Regions from separate parts of the Streptomyces sp. NPDC088746 genome, predicted to be linked through region 1. Evidence: predicted binding sites of a transcription regulator. Region 1 holds the regulator's gene; the other holds the start of a gene.
The links. Region 1 encodes HspR, which represses chaperone genes until heat shock. Its sites were predicted from a motif close to TTGAGNNNNNNNNNCTCAA; they were not measured.

Region 1 (7,088 bases):
GCGAGCGCCTTGGCCAGCTCCGTCTTGCCGACCCCGGTCGGGCCGAGGAAGAGGAACGAGCCGGTCGGGCGGTCGGGGTCGGCGATCCCCGCGCGCGTGCGGCGTACGGCGTCCGACACGGAGCGCACGGCCTCGGTCTGGCCGATCAGCCGCCTGCCCAGCTCCGACTCCATCCGCAGCAGCTTCTGGGTCTCGCCCTCCAGGAGGCGTCCGGCCGGGATCCCGGTCCAGGCTCCGACTACGTCGGCGATGTCGTCCGGGCCGACCTCCTCCTTGACCATGGTGTCCTTGTCCTGGGCGGCCTCCTGCTCGGCCTCGTCGGCCTCGGCCAGCTCCCGCTCCAGGCCGGGGATCTCCCCGTACAGCAGCTTGGAGGCGGTGTCGAAGTCGCCGTCGCGCTGGGCGCGTTCGGCCTGGCCGCGCAGCTCGTCGAGGCGCTCCTTGAGCTCACCGACGCGGTTCAGGCCCTGCTTCTCCTTCTCCCAGCGGGCGGTGAGGCCGCGGAGCTCCTCCTCCTTGTCGGCGAGGTCGCGGCGGATCTTCTCCAGGCGCTGCTTGGAGCCCTCGTCGCTCTCGTTCTTGAGCGCCAGCTCCTCCATGTGCAGACGGTCGACGGACCGCTGGAGCTCGTCGATCTCCAGGGGGGAGGAGTCGATCTCCATGCGGAGCCGGGAGGCCGCCTCGTCGACGAGGTCGATGGCCTTGTCGGGGAGGAAGCGGGAGGTGATGTAGCGGTCCGAGAGCGTCGCGGCGGCCACCAGCGAGGAGTCGGCGATCTGGACCTTGTGGTGCGCCTCGTAGCGGCCCTTGAGGCCACGCAGGATGGCGATGGTGTCCTCGACGGACGGCTCGGCGACCATGACCTGCTGGAAGCGGCGCTCCAGAGCGGGGTCCTTCTCGATGCGCTCGCGGTATTCGTCCAGCGTGGTGGCGCCGACCATGCGGAGCTCGCCCCGGGCGAGCATCGGCTTGAGCATGTTGCCCGCGTCCATCGCGGAGTCGCCGCCGGCGCCCGCGCCGACGACGGTGTGCAGCTCGTCGATGAAGGTGATGACCTGCCCGTCGCTCTCCTTGATCTCGGAGAGGACGGTCTTGAGGCGTTCCTCGAACTCGCCGCGGTACTTGGCGCCCGCGACCATCGCGCCGAGGTCCAGGGAGACGAGCCGCTTGTTCCGCAGGGACTCCGGGACGTCGCCCTTGACGATGCGCTGGGCGAGGCCCTCGACGACGGCCGTCTTGCCGACGCCGGGCTCGCCGATGAGCACCGGGTTGTTCTTCGTACGGCGCGACAGCACCTGCACGACACGGCGGATCTCCTGGTCACGGCCGATGACCGGGTCGAGCTTGCCCTCGCGGGCGGCGGCCGTGAAGTCCGTACCGAACTTCTCCAGCGCCTTGTACTGGCCCTCGGGGTCGGGAGTGGTCACCCGGCGCCCTCCCCTGCTCTTCTCGAATGCGTCCAGCAGCCTCTTCGCACTGGCTCCCTGCCCGTCGAGGATCTCACCGGCGCGGCCGCCCTTCGCCGCGAGGGCGATCAGCAGGTGCTCCGTGGAGAGATAGTCGTCGCCGAGCTCCTTGGCGCGCTGGTCGGCGTCGGCGATGACGGCGAGCATGTCGCGGCTCGGCTGCGGCGGTGCGACGGTCGAGCCGGTCACGCTGGGCAGCGAGCCCAGGAGCCGCTCGGCCTCCTCGCGTACGGCCACCTGGTCGGCGTCGACGGCGGCCAGCAGGTCGGTGATGTTCGCGTTGTCCTCGCCCGCGAGCAGCGCAAGCAGCAGGTGCCCGGGGGTCAGATCGGGATGACCGTCCTTGACGGCCCTGCTGGTGGCCGCGTTCAGGGCGTCCCGGCTCTTGTTGGTCAGCTCGGCGTCCACGGGCGCTGTCTCCTCCTCGTGCTGGTGCTTACGGAACTATGACTCGAACAACGGGTACAAAGTTGAGTCTATTCCACTCAAGGCCGAAACGCGCCTTCCCTCCCCCTCCGCATACCCCCTCTCTAGGCTGACCGCATGCCTGACGTACGCAACCCCGGTCCCGGATACCTCGCCTTCTGGCGGGAACGCCATGTGTGCACCCTGACCACGCTCCGCCCGGACGGCACACCACATGTGGTGCCCGTGGGCGTGACCTACGACCCTCGGACGCGGCTCGCCCGCGTCATCACCGGCGGGAACACCAGAAAGGCCGCCCACGTCCGGGCGGCGGGCCCCGAGGGCGCGCGGGTCGCGGTCTGCCAGATGGAGGGCCGCCGCTGGGCGACCCTGGAGGGCCGGGCGGTGCTCCGGACGGAGCCCGAGGAGGTCCAGGACGCGGTACGCCGCTACGCGGAGCGCTACGAGCGCACCCCGCGGCACAACCCGGAGCGGGTCGTCATCGAGATCGCCGTCGACAGGGCGCTCGGAAACGCCTAGGAATGCCGAAATGATTCCGGGCAGCACAACGGCGCCATCGTGTTCAGGTCACGATGGCGCCGCTGTGTGGGGGAAGTGCCGGAACGATATGGAACGACGGGGGAATCGTTCAGGCACTGCGGGGGGTGGCGGAAATGGCTTCTTGCTCGAACAGTTCATGGTCACGCTGATCGAGATTTACGAAAATCATGCCGTACCTCACGGCACAGCGAACCGGTTGCGGCGCTCCGCGTGGCCGGCGAAGACAGCGATAGGCGCGGATATCGTCATCCGTTTCCATCACGACGACAATCGGCTCTCCGAACAGGGTGACCATCAACGAATCGCCCTGGCGGGTAAGTGCCGTGAGCAGATCGATGAAATGCCACCCTGAGCGATATGCCGTGGCCATCTCCCGCCGGAAGGTGCGGTCGTCCGGTGGAGTGGTCATGCCGCGGTGCCGGTCGGAGCGGACCAGCCGATGTCGGCCGGGGCGGACCAGCCGATGTCTCCCTGCCCGCTCGCGGGTGCGACCCAGCCGATGTCTCCCTGACCACTCGCGGGTGCGACCCAGCCGATGTCCCCCTGGCCGCTCGCGGGAGCAACCCACCCGATGTCCTCCGGCGCGGCTGCCTGCACGTTCCAGCCGATGTCGCTGGGCGCAGCAGTCGCCTCGCTGCTCCAGCCGATGTCGCCTGCGCTCGACAGCCCCAAACCCATGGCCGCGACGAACGAGGCGGCAAGCGCCGAGCGAAGCATTCGCTTGTACATAGTCGGCTTCGTCCTCACTTGTGGATTCTTCTCCCCCGCACTGAAGACGATGTCTCACCTGGGCACTCGAACACCACTGCGTCGATGCATCATGTTCCTGCAAGTTCAGGAACCTGGGGGGTGGAGATATGGCCGCAAGTACCACAAAACCGACACATCCTCACGGGATTGCCGAACTATGTGATGACGGAGCACGCCTTTACGCCATAGCGCTGCGCACCGGACGCATCGCCCGCGCCGAAGTGGAGCCGGCGCCCTGCCTGATCGAGTTCGCACTGCTGCACCCCGATCCCGACGCCGCCGACTGGCTCCGGCCCGTCGCACCGTCGGCGGCCCTGGCGCAGCACCTGCATCCCATAGAACGCGAAATCCAGGAACGCCGCAGGCATTCGCTGGCGCTGGCCGAGTGCTTCGAGCCCTTCATGGACATCAGCGCACAGGGCCCGTCCGCCAACCACGCCATCACCGTGCTGGAGGGCGTCAACCGGATCAACGCCTCCCTCGATCTCGCGACCGCCGAGTGCCGGTCCGAAGTCCTCACCGTCCAGCCGGGAGGCGGGAGGCCCGAGGACATCCTCAGCAGGTCACTGGAGCGCGGTCTGTCCGTCGTGGACCGCGGCATCAGGATCCGCACCCTGTACCAGCACACCGCGCGCCACAGCCAGAGCACGCTGGCCTACGCCGAACGCATGGCCGGCGACCACGTGGAGATCCGCACCCTCGAAGAGCTCATCGAACGCCTGATCGTCTTCGACCGCACCGTCGCCTTCATCCCCGCCCAGGACGACCGCATGGTCGCCCTGGAACTACGGCACCCCGGCCTGGTCGAGTACCTCGCCAAGGTCTTCGAACAGCTCTGGACCAGGGCCGCGCCGCTCCTGGAGGAGATCAAGTACGAGCCGACCCCCGAGGGGATCAGCGGGGTCCAGCGCTCCATCGCACAACTCCTCGTCGAAGGCCACGTGGACGACTCCATCGCCCGCCGTCTCGGCATGAACGTCCGCACCTGCCGTGCCCACGTCGCCAAGCTGTCGGCCACCCTCGGAAGCACGAGCCGCGCCCAACTCGGCTACCTGATCGCACGTTCGGGAATCCTGGACCAGGACTCCTGAGCGTGCGAGGTCCACGGCTCCCCGCCCCGGAACCCGGAGGACCTGTCCGCGCCCTGAGGGAGAGCGCGGCCACGCCGTCGTCGAGCCGGGCGAGTTCCCCCCTCGCCCGGCCTGTCCACACTCCCCCGCCGGCGCCGCTTCCGCCACCGTCATCTTTCTGCACTGCACAAAGTGAGGGGTCATCAAATGGAGTCTGCTGAGACAAACCCGGCGCATTCGCACGGCCCCCGAGAGCTGTGCGCCCCGGCGATCCAGCTGTACGAGGAGGCGCTCCGCGCGGGCGGCGTCTCCCGCGCGGCCCTGGCACCGGCGCCGTGCCTGATCGACATGGCCCTCGTCCACCCCGACACGGCCGACGACGCCTGGCTGCGCCCCGTCCCGCCGTCCGCCGCACTGGCCCACCTGCTCCAGCCCATCACCCGCGAGATCGACGAGCGGATACAGCTGAGCACCGCACTGAGCCAGGCGCTCACCCCGCTGGCGTCCGTCGCGGACGAGGACCCCAATCTGGCGATCACCGTGCTCGAAGGGCGACCGGTGATCGTGTCGGCACTCCAGGAAGCCTCCCTCCGCGCGCGGGAGGAGGTACTCACGGCGCAGCCCGGGGGCAACCGGCTGGAGCACAACATGCGGCAGGGCCTGGACAACGCCCGTGCGGCCATCGCGGGAGGAGCCCGCCTGCGGCACATCTACCAGCATCCGGCGCGCTACAACGCACGGGTCAAGGAGTACGTGGCACAGGTGCCGCCCGACTGCCTCCAGATCCGTACCGTGGAGGAGAGCGTCGAACGGCTCATCATCTTCGACCGCAGCATCGCCTACATACCGGCCGGCCCCGAGCACGACGTGGCGCTGGAGATCCGGCACCCCGCCCTCGTCCGCTACCTCGTCCAGGTCTACGAGGTCCTCTGGGCCCAGGCCGTCCCGCTCACCCGGCAGCTCCCCACGACCACCCCGGGGATCCAGGTCACGGCCGTCCAGCAGAGCATCGCCCGGCTCCTCAGCGAGGGCCACGTCGACGACGCGGTGGCCCGCAAGCTGGGCATCAGCGTCCGCACCTGCCGCTCGCACATCGCCAGGCTGATGCAGGCCCTGGGCGCCACCAGCCGGACCCATCTCGGGGTCCTGATCGTGCGGTCCGGCATCGTGCGGTCCGGTGCCGTGGACGACGCCACGGGCACGCGGGAAGGGCCCGCCTCCGAGTCGTGAGACTCAGGGGCGGACCCTTCCCGGCCGGCTCAGTCCTTCGGCCTCTTCGGCCGCCAGACCACCAGTGCGCTCGTCTGCTGCACATCCTGGTACGGCACCAGATCACGCCGGTAGGAGGCGTGCACCTGGGCTTCGCGCTGCTGCATGGCCACGGCCGCGCCGTCCACCGCCGCCGAGAGCTCGGCGACGCGCTGCTGGAGCGCGGCGACCTGGTTCTCCAGCTCGATGATGCGCTTGATGCCCGCGAGATTGATGCCCTCGTCCTGCGACAACTGCTGCACGGTGCGCAGCAGTTCGATGTCACGGGCCGAGTAGCGCCGGCCGCGCCCGGCCGTGCGGTCGGGCGAGACCAGGCCGAGGCGGTCGTACTGGCGCAGTGTCTGCGGGTGCAGGCCCGAGAGCTGGGCCGCGATCGAGATCACGTAGACCGGCGATTCGTCGGTCAGCTGGTACGGATTGCGTCGACGGCCGTCCATCTCAAGCTCCCTTCGCAGCCTGGAACAGCTCCGCCCGCGGGTCCTCCCCCGCGGTCGACTTCCGGTAGGCCTCCAGCGCGTCCTGGGCGTCCGCGCCGAGGTCCGTGGGCACGGCCACCTCGACGGTGACCAGGAGGTCGCCGCGGGTGCCGTCCTTGCGTACGGCGCCCTTGCCCCGGGCCCGCATCGTACGTCCGTTGGGCGTGCCGGCCGGGAGTTTCAGGGTGACCGGAGGCCCGCCGAGGGTGGGGACCTTCACCTCGCCGCCGAGCGCCGCCTCCGGGAAGGTGACGGGCACGGTGACGGTGAGGTTGTCGCCCTTGCGGCCGAATACCGGGTGGGCGTCGACGTGGACGACGACGTAGAGGTCGCCGGCCGGACCGCCGCGCTCGCCCGGGCTGCCCTTGCCGCGCAGCCGGATCCGCTGGCCGTTCGAGACCCCCGCGGGGATCCTGACCTGCATCGTGCGGGCCGACTTCGCCCGGCCGCTGCCCTTGCAGACGTCGCAGGGGTCCTGGGCGATGAGGCCCCGGCCCTTGCAGTCCACGCAGGGATCGGTCAGGGAGAATCCGCCGCCGGTGCCGCGCGACACCTGACCGGTGCCGACGCAGGTCGGGCAGACCCTCGGGGTGCCGTTCTTGTCGCCGGTGCCCGAGCACGCCTTGCAGGGTGCCTGGCTGGACATCCGCAGCGGGACCGTGGCCCCGTCGACCGCCTCGGTGAAGCTGAGCGTCACCTCGGACTCGATGTCCTGGCCACGGCGCGGCTGGACGCGGGTGCCCGCGCCACCGCGGTTGAACAGGCCGCCGAAGACATCGCCCAGGCCGCCACCGCCGCCTCCGCCGAAGCCGCCGGCGCCGGCACCCTGGCCACCGCCGGGGGCGCCCCCGAAGAGGTCGCCCAGGTCGAAGTTGAAGTTGCCGCCCGCACCGCCGGGACCCGCCCGGAAGCCTCCGTTGCCGAAGAGGGCGCGCGCCTCGTCGTACTCCTTGCGCTTCTTGGGGTCGCCGAGGACGTCGTTCGCCTCGGAGATCTCCTTGAAGCGCTCCTCGGCCTTGGCGTCACCCTTGTTGGCGTCCGGGTGGTACTCGCGGGCGAGCTTCCGGTACGCCTTCTTGACCTCGGCGTCG
Region 2 (7,088 bases), on a different contig from region 1:
AACTCCGTCGGGGTGAGGTGGACGTCGTCGGCGCGCACCCTGACGCGGCGCTGCGCGTGGTCGATCTCCAGCTCGCCGAGGCGCAGGATGCCGCTGCGCGGCGTCACCGCGGCCAGCGCGGCCCGCTCGACCCGGCGCAGCAGGACGTGGACCCGCGCCGCCAGCTCCCGCATCGAGAACGGCTTGGTCATGTAGTCGTCGGCGCCGACCCCGAGCCCGACCAGCATGTCGGTCTCGTCGTCGCGTGCGGTGAGCATCAGCACCGGCACGGGACGCTGAGCCTGCACACGACGGCAGACCTCCAGGCCGTCGAAGCCGGGAAGCATGATGTCGAGCACCATCAGGTCGGGCTGCCACGCCTCGGCCGCGTCCACGGCCGCCGGCCCGTCCAGTGCGGTCTGCACCAGGAAGCCCTCGGCCCGCAGCCGGGCGGAAATGGCGTCGACGATTGTCGCGTCGTCCTCTACCACCAGCACCCGGCGCTGAGCCCCGGGGGTGGCCGCGACGCCGTTGTGGGTGGCCTGTGTCTGTTCCATCGCCCCGCCCCTGCCCGTTCTCGCGGAGGCCATTCCCCCGGAGGCACGGTTATCGCTTGTGGATTTCGTCGGTGATCCCTTGTGCCGGTCAGCAGCGTAAAGGCACAAGGCGCCTCTCGGCTACGCAGGGTGTTGTCCGTCGTGAAGGTGTTACCCACGGGAAAGGAGACGGATCGGCGGACTTGGGCCGCCCGATCCGTGATGGGGCGGGGCCGTGGATACCGGGTGGGGGTTCAGTCGTCCCTGAGTGCGAGATGGACCACGTCCGGCACACCTCGGGCAACGGCTACTTCTTCGGTCCTTACCGCGTGGAATCCGGCATTCCGCAGAGCTTCACCGAACTCGGCGGAGGGCTGCGCGGACCAGACGGCGAGGACTCCACCGGGCGTCAGACGTGCGCGGCACGCCGCGAGACCGGCGGCTGAATAGAGGTTTTCGTTGTCCTGGGTGACGGTCCAGTCGGGGCCGTTGTCGATGTCCAGGCACAGTGCGTCGTAACGCTCCGTGGCCGTACGGAGATGGGTCACGAGGTCCGTACGGAGGATCTCGGTGCGCGGATCGGAGAGCGCCGCCCCGGAGATCCGGCCGAGCGGTCCGTCGAGGTGCCAGTCCACGATGGCCTGCTCCCGCTCGACGACCGCGATCCGGCCCCAGCGCGGCTCGGCGGAGGCCCGCACCAGTGAGAAGCCGACCCCGAGACCGCCGATCAGCACCGAGGGGTCCTGCCGGCCGGCGGGCAGCGCGGCGAGCGCCGCGTCGATCAGCAGCCGCTCGGAACGCCCGTCGGAGGTGTCCATCAGGAAGCATCCGTTGGCGATGATCTCGAAGTCGTCGCCGTGCTCGCGCAGGACGACTTCGCCGAACGGCCCTTCGCGCCGGTCGAGGACGACGGGGCGGTGGGTGTCTGGGGCGTGCATGGTGCGGTCTCCGGTCTCCGGTCGGCGGCGGGTGGTTCTCCGGGCGCCCATCCTTCCTCGTCGCGGGCCCCCTGGACCAGCGGATTCACCCGGCCTCACCCTGCGTGGCGCGGTGCCTTCGTCCCGTGGGCCGCCGTGTACTCGGCGGCCAGCCAGGGGCCCAGGTCCTCGATGAGCATCGCCAACACGGCCGGATCGGGCGAGGGGGTGCGTGCCGTGAGGGCGGCCGCGTGGACCTGCGAGGCGCGTTCCGGCGCGTCCGGGCGGAAGCGCGCGAAGAGTGCGGCGGACCGCCGCAGGTCGCTCGTCCAGCCACCCCAGACCGGCATGACCAGCGTGAACGCGGACCTGACGAGACGCCGGGCGACGCGTCGGCTCAGTCTGAGGCGCGCCTCGTCGGATGCCGCTCCGGCGGCTTGGGCGCGCCACCGGGGGAGCATGAGCGCCAGGTCGCCGTTGGTCTCACGGGCGAGCAGCGAGGTCGGCCGGTAGTGCGGCAGGCGCGCGGCCAGGTCCTCGCCCAGCAGCGGGGTGCAGAGGCAGGCGACGAAGAAGCCGAAGTCATGGCGCTCCGCTTCGCTGAGCACGGCGTGGACGGGGGAGAGGAGCAGGCCGACCCCGTCGATCACGGAGAAGCCGGCGTCCAGGGCGGCGGCGGTCTCCTCGGCCGCCGCCCGGTCCGCGTCGGTGGGTCCGTCGTGCAGCACCACCTGCAGGTCCAGGTCGGACACGCCGGGAATGGCCGTGCCCCTCGGGATGCTGCCGTAGAGGTAGGCGCTGTGCAGCCGGGAGGGGCCGAAGGCCTCGGGGACGCGTACGCGGACCGCCTCGACCACCGGGACGAACGGTGCGGTCACCTGGGTGACGGACCCCTCGCGACGGATCGTCCCGTCCGTCGCGAGCCCCTTGTCCTCTCCGTGCATGCCCGGATCCTCGCAGGTGGGAGCGGAAGGGTGAGGGTGATCGCTGAGAGCGAACACGGCCCTGGGAACATTCGCAGGCTCACAAGCATTGAGCCCACATAGCTCAACTTGCCTGCCGAAGGGGAGATCATGACTGCTGAGTCGAATGCGTCGAAGGCGTTCACGCCGATCGACCTGCCCGTGCTGCCGCTCGACGACGAGGCCGTGCTGCCCGGAATGGTGGTGCCGCTCGACCTGTCGGACGCGGAGGTGCGTGCCGCGGTGGAGGCCGCGCAGGCGGTCGCGCGGCCCGGAGGCGGCAAGCCCGAGGTGCTGCTCGTGCCGCGCATCGACGGGAATTACACCGGGACCGGCGTCCTGGGCACGGTCGAGCAGGTCGGCCGGCTCTCGGACGGTGACCCGGGCGCCCTCATCAGGGCGCGTGACCGTGTGCGGATCGGCGCCGGGACCAGTGGCCCCGGGAGCGCGCTGTGGGTGGAGGGCACCAGGATCGACGTATCCGTGCCCGATCCCCTGCCCGGCTCCGCCGCCGAGCTCGCCAAGGAGTACAAGGCGCTCGCCACCAGCTGGCTGAAGAAGCGCGGAGCCTGGCAGGTCGTGGACCGGATCCAGCAGATCGAGGACATCTCCGCGCTCGCCGACAACTCCGGGTACTCGCCCTTCCTGACCACCGCTCAGAAGGTCCAGCTGCTGGAGACCGTGGACGCGGTCGACCGTCTGAAGCTGGCCATCCAGTGGCTCGGCGAGCACCTCGCCGAGCAGGATGTCGCGGAGTCCATCGCGAAGGACGTCCAGGAGGGCGTCGACAAGCAACAGCGCGAATTCCTGCTGCGGCGCCAGCTCGACGCCGTACGCAAGGAGCTCTCCGAGCTCAACGGCGACCCGGAGGACGAGTCCGACGACTACCGGGCCCGTGTCGAGGCCGCCGACCTGCCCGAGCACGTCCGCGAGGCCGCGCTCAAGGAGGTCGAGAAGCTGGAGCGCGCCTCCGACCAGAGCCCCGAAGGCTCCTGGATCCGGACCTGGCTGGACACCGTCCTCGAACTCCCCTGGACCGAGCGGACCGAGGACGCCTACGACATCAAGGGCGCCCAGGAGATCCTGGACGCCGAGCACGCCGGACTCCAGGACGTGAAGGAACGCATCACCGAGTACCTCGCGGTACGCAAGCGGCGTGCCGGACGCGGACTGGGTGTGGTCGGCGGCCGGCGCGGCGGTGCCGTGCTGGCTCTGGTCGGCCCGCCCGGCGTCGGGAAGACGTCGCTCGGCGAGAGCGTCGCTCACGCCATGGGCCGCAAGTTCGTCCGGGTCGCGCTCGGCGGTGTCCGCGACGAGGCCGAGATCCGGGGCCACCGGCGTACGTACGTCGGAGCGCTTCCCGGACGCATCGTCCGGGCGATCAAGGAGGCCGGCTCGATGAACCCGGTCGTCCTGCTCGACGAGATCGACAAGGTCGGGTCGGACTTCCGGGGCGACCCGGCGGCCGCCCTGCTCGAAGTGCTCGACCCGGCGCAGAACCACACCTTCCGCGACCACTACCTGGAGGTCGAACTCGACCTCAGCGACGTCGTGTTCCTGGCCACGGCCAACGTCCTCGAAGCCATCCCGGAGGCCCTGCTCGACCGCATGGAGCTGGTCACGCTGGACGGCTACACCGAGGACGAGAAGGTCGTCATCGCACGGGACCACCTGCTCCCGCGCCAGCTGGAGCGGGCCGGCCTGGAGGAGGACGAGGTCGGGCTCGACGAGTCCGCGCTGCGCAAGCTGGCCGGCGAGTACACCCGGGAGGCCGGGGTGCGCAATCTGGAGCGGGCCGTCGCGCGGCTGCTCCGCAAGGTCGCGGCCCAGCACGAACTGGGCGAGCGGGAGCTCCCGTTCACGGTGGCCGAGGAGGACCTGCGGGGTCTGATCGGCCGGCCGCACCACGTGCCCGAGTCCGCCCAGGACCCCGCCGGGCGCCGCACGGCGGTGCCGGGTGTGGCCACCGGGCTCGCGGTGACCGGAGCGGGCGGCGATGTGCTCTTCGTCGAGGCGTCGCTGGCCGACCCGGAGACCGGGGCGTCCGGACTGACCCTGACCGGTCAGCTCGGCGACGTGATGAAGGAGTCCGCGCAGATCGCCCTCAGCTTCCTGCGGTCGCACGGCGCGGAGCTGGAGCTGCCGGTCGCCGACCTCAAGGACCGGGGTGTGCACATCCACTTCCCGGCGGGCGCGGTCCCCAAGGACGGCCCGAGCGCGGGTATCACCCTGACGACGGCGCTGGCCTCGCTGCTCTCCGGGCGGCTCGTCCGCACGGATGTGGCGATGACCGGTGAGGTGTCGCTGACCGGCCGGGTGCTGCCGATCGGCGGCCTCAAGCAGAAGCTGCTGGCCGCCCACCGCGCGGGCATCACCACCGTGGTGATCCCCCAGCGCAACGAGGCCGACCTGGACGACGTCCCGGCCGAGGTGCTGGAGAAGCTGGACGTCCACCCGGTCACCGACGTCCGCCAGGTGCTGGAGATCGCGCTCGCCCCGGCCTCGGCCGGGGTGCGGGAGAGGATCCCGGCCGCCGCGTAGGCGTCATGCTGTGACGGGCGTGGCATCACGCCGACGGCCGGTACGGACGGCCCGCCTTCCCCCCGGAAGGCGGGCCGTTCAGCGTGCCCGGAGGTTCAGGGGCGGTAGACCGTGCCGGGTACGGGCTCCGCGGGGGCCATCAGCTGGGGGACCGTCACGAAGGTGTAGCCGTCCTTGTGCAGGGCGTCGATGATGCCCGGCACCGCGGGCACCGTGCCCTTGTAGATGTCGTGCAGCAGGATGATCCCGTCCCTGCCCGCCTGGTCGAGGGTCCGCTTCCTGATCAGCGCGGAGTCGTTCGTCGAGTAGTCCTTGGCCGTCGTGCTCCAGAGGATCTGGGAGAGCCCCAGCTCCTCGCTGATCTCGGAGACCGTGTCGTCGGTACGGCCCTGCGGTGGGCGCATCAGCCGCGGCTTCCTGCCCGTGATCTCCGCTATCGCGTCCTGGGTCTTCTCCAGTTCGGCGCGTATCTCGTCGGGCTTCTTGCCGGCCAGGATCTCGTGCGACCAGGTGTGGTTGGCGACCTCGTGGCCCTCGGCCTGGATGCGCCGCACGGTGTCGGGGTGTTCGAGCACGTGGTTCCTGCCCAGCAGGAAGAACGTGGCCGGCACCTTCTTCTCCTTGAGGATGTCCAGGAGACGCGGGGTGTCCTCCCCGGGCCCGGCGTCGAACGTCAGGGCGATGCACTTGGCCTTGCGGCAGTCCGCCTGCCCGAAGTAGCCCTTGGCGTCGGAGGCGGCGCCGGCGCGCGCCGACCCGGGAGCCGTCGTCTCCATCGAGCAGCCACTGAGCGTCAGTGTGAGCACCGTCACAAGAGCGGCGGCCAACCCCGTACCCCACGGAGTCATCTTTCCGGGCACAACAGACACAGCGCTTCACTTCCCCAAGGCTCGGCCGCACGCCGGTGGTACGGCACGCCAGGACTATACATAGCGTGTATACGCATGATGCATAGTGGGGTGAGGGGCAGCGCTGAGCCCCGGTGACCTGGAGCTTCGTCACCGGGGCCCGGGTGCCGCGTCGTGCCGGCTCAGCCGTTCGCGAGTGCCACCACGCGGTCGAGCGCGCCGTTGAAGTGGTTGTGGTCGCCGACCGTCGGGCCCGACGACGTGTACTGCCACATCGTGTAGTAGCCCCATCCGGCCGGGAGTTCGCCGACCGTGGTGTTGTAGCGGGCCACCCAGAGCGGGTTGGTGGCACCGAAGCCCGCGTTGTTGCCCGTGCAGTCCTTCCACCAGCTGGTGGCGGTGTAGATCACCGCGTCCCGTCCGGTCCGCGCCTGGTAGGTGTTCACGAAGTCGCGGATCCAGGCGACCATGCCGGCCTGGGTCTTGCCGTAGCACTGCGCGCCGTACGGATTCCACTCGATGTCCAGCACACCGGGCAGGGTCCTGCCGTCCTTGGACCAGCCGCCGCCGTTGTCCACGAAGTAGTTCGCCTGGGCCGCGCCGCTGGTCGTGTCCGGAGTGGCGAAGTGGTAAGTGCCCCGGATCATGCCGACGTTGTAGGAGCCGGTGTACTGCTGCGTGAAGTACGTGTTCTTGTAGTACGTCCCCTCGGTGGCCTTGACGTAGGCCCACTTCACGCCGCTGTTCCACAGGGTCGACCAGGCGACGTTGCCCTGGTGGCTGCTGACGTCCACACCTTCGGTCTGGACGGCTTGCGTCCCCGTGGGGGTGCCGCGCCCCTGGCCGTCGTGGGCCATGACGCCCTGGCCCATCCTGGCCGTACCCCGTTCGGGGACGGTCGCGGTGTCGGCCGCGGACGCCGCGCCGGGCAGTGTGACCAGGAGGGCGAGGGCGGCGAGGAGTGTGCCGGCCGCGAAGAGGCGGGGGCGGCGGGCTGAAGCTGCGGATCCGGATCTGAGCACGGGCATTGCGTGCCTCCGAGGGCTCGGTGGGGGAGCTCATGGCGCGGGAGCGGGTGCGGGACGCCCCTGCGGTGCGTGCACCATGGTGTGGACATGCCACCCGTGGCACCCACGAAGCTACGCACGTAGACCCGCGCTCCGGAAGGGGGCCTGGCCGCTGCCGGAGGTCTACGCCTGCGAAATACTGGCCCAACTGCGGCGATGGCCGGAGGTGAAAAAAACTTTCATCGGCGGGAAAGCGTATGAGGGGTGCTGACGTGCACGGGAACGGAAGCGGCGGTGA

Region 2: lon (endopeptidase La) is a predicted target of HspR. The motif match lies at 2,465-2,483, and genes of this name have one in related genera.

Annotation. Positions count from the first base shown of each region.
Region 1 is NZ_JBIVLA010000007.1:291,233-298,320, reverse strand. Features, by position in the region: gene clpB (ATP-dependent chaperone ClpB) at 1-1,874, opposite strand, end outside; gene ACIP63_RS28875 (pyridoxamine 5'-phosphate oxidase family protein) at 2,010-2,411, shown strand; gene ACIP63_RS28870 ((2Fe-2S)-binding protein) at 2,521-2,841, opposite strand; gene ACIP63_RS28865 (5'-nucleotidase) at 2,838-3,161, opposite strand; gene ACIP63_RS28860 (helix-turn-helix transcriptional regulator) at 3,290-4,273, shown strand; gene ACIP63_RS28855 (LuxR C-terminal-related transcriptional regulator) at 4,460-5,482, shown strand; gene ACIP63_RS28850 (heat shock protein transcriptional repressor HspR) at 5,512-5,958, opposite strand; gene dnaJ (molecular chaperone DnaJ) at 5,960-7,088, opposite strand, start outside.
Region 2 is NZ_JBIVLA010000002.1:1,045,242-1,052,329, forward strand. Features, by position in the region: gene ACIP63_RS12345 (response regulator transcription factor) at 1-536, opposite strand, end outside; gene ACIP63_RS12350 (spermidine synthase) at 770-1,453, opposite strand; gene ACIP63_RS12355 (nucleotidyltransferase) at 1,549-2,376, opposite strand; gene lon (endopeptidase La) at 2,506-4,935, shown strand; gene ACIP63_RS12365 (polysaccharide deacetylase family protein) at 5,031-5,783, opposite strand; gene ACIP63_RS12370 (lysozyme) at 5,966-6,811, opposite strand; gene ACIP63_RS12375 (MarR family winged helix-turn-helix transcriptional regulator) at 7,063-7,088, shown strand, end outside.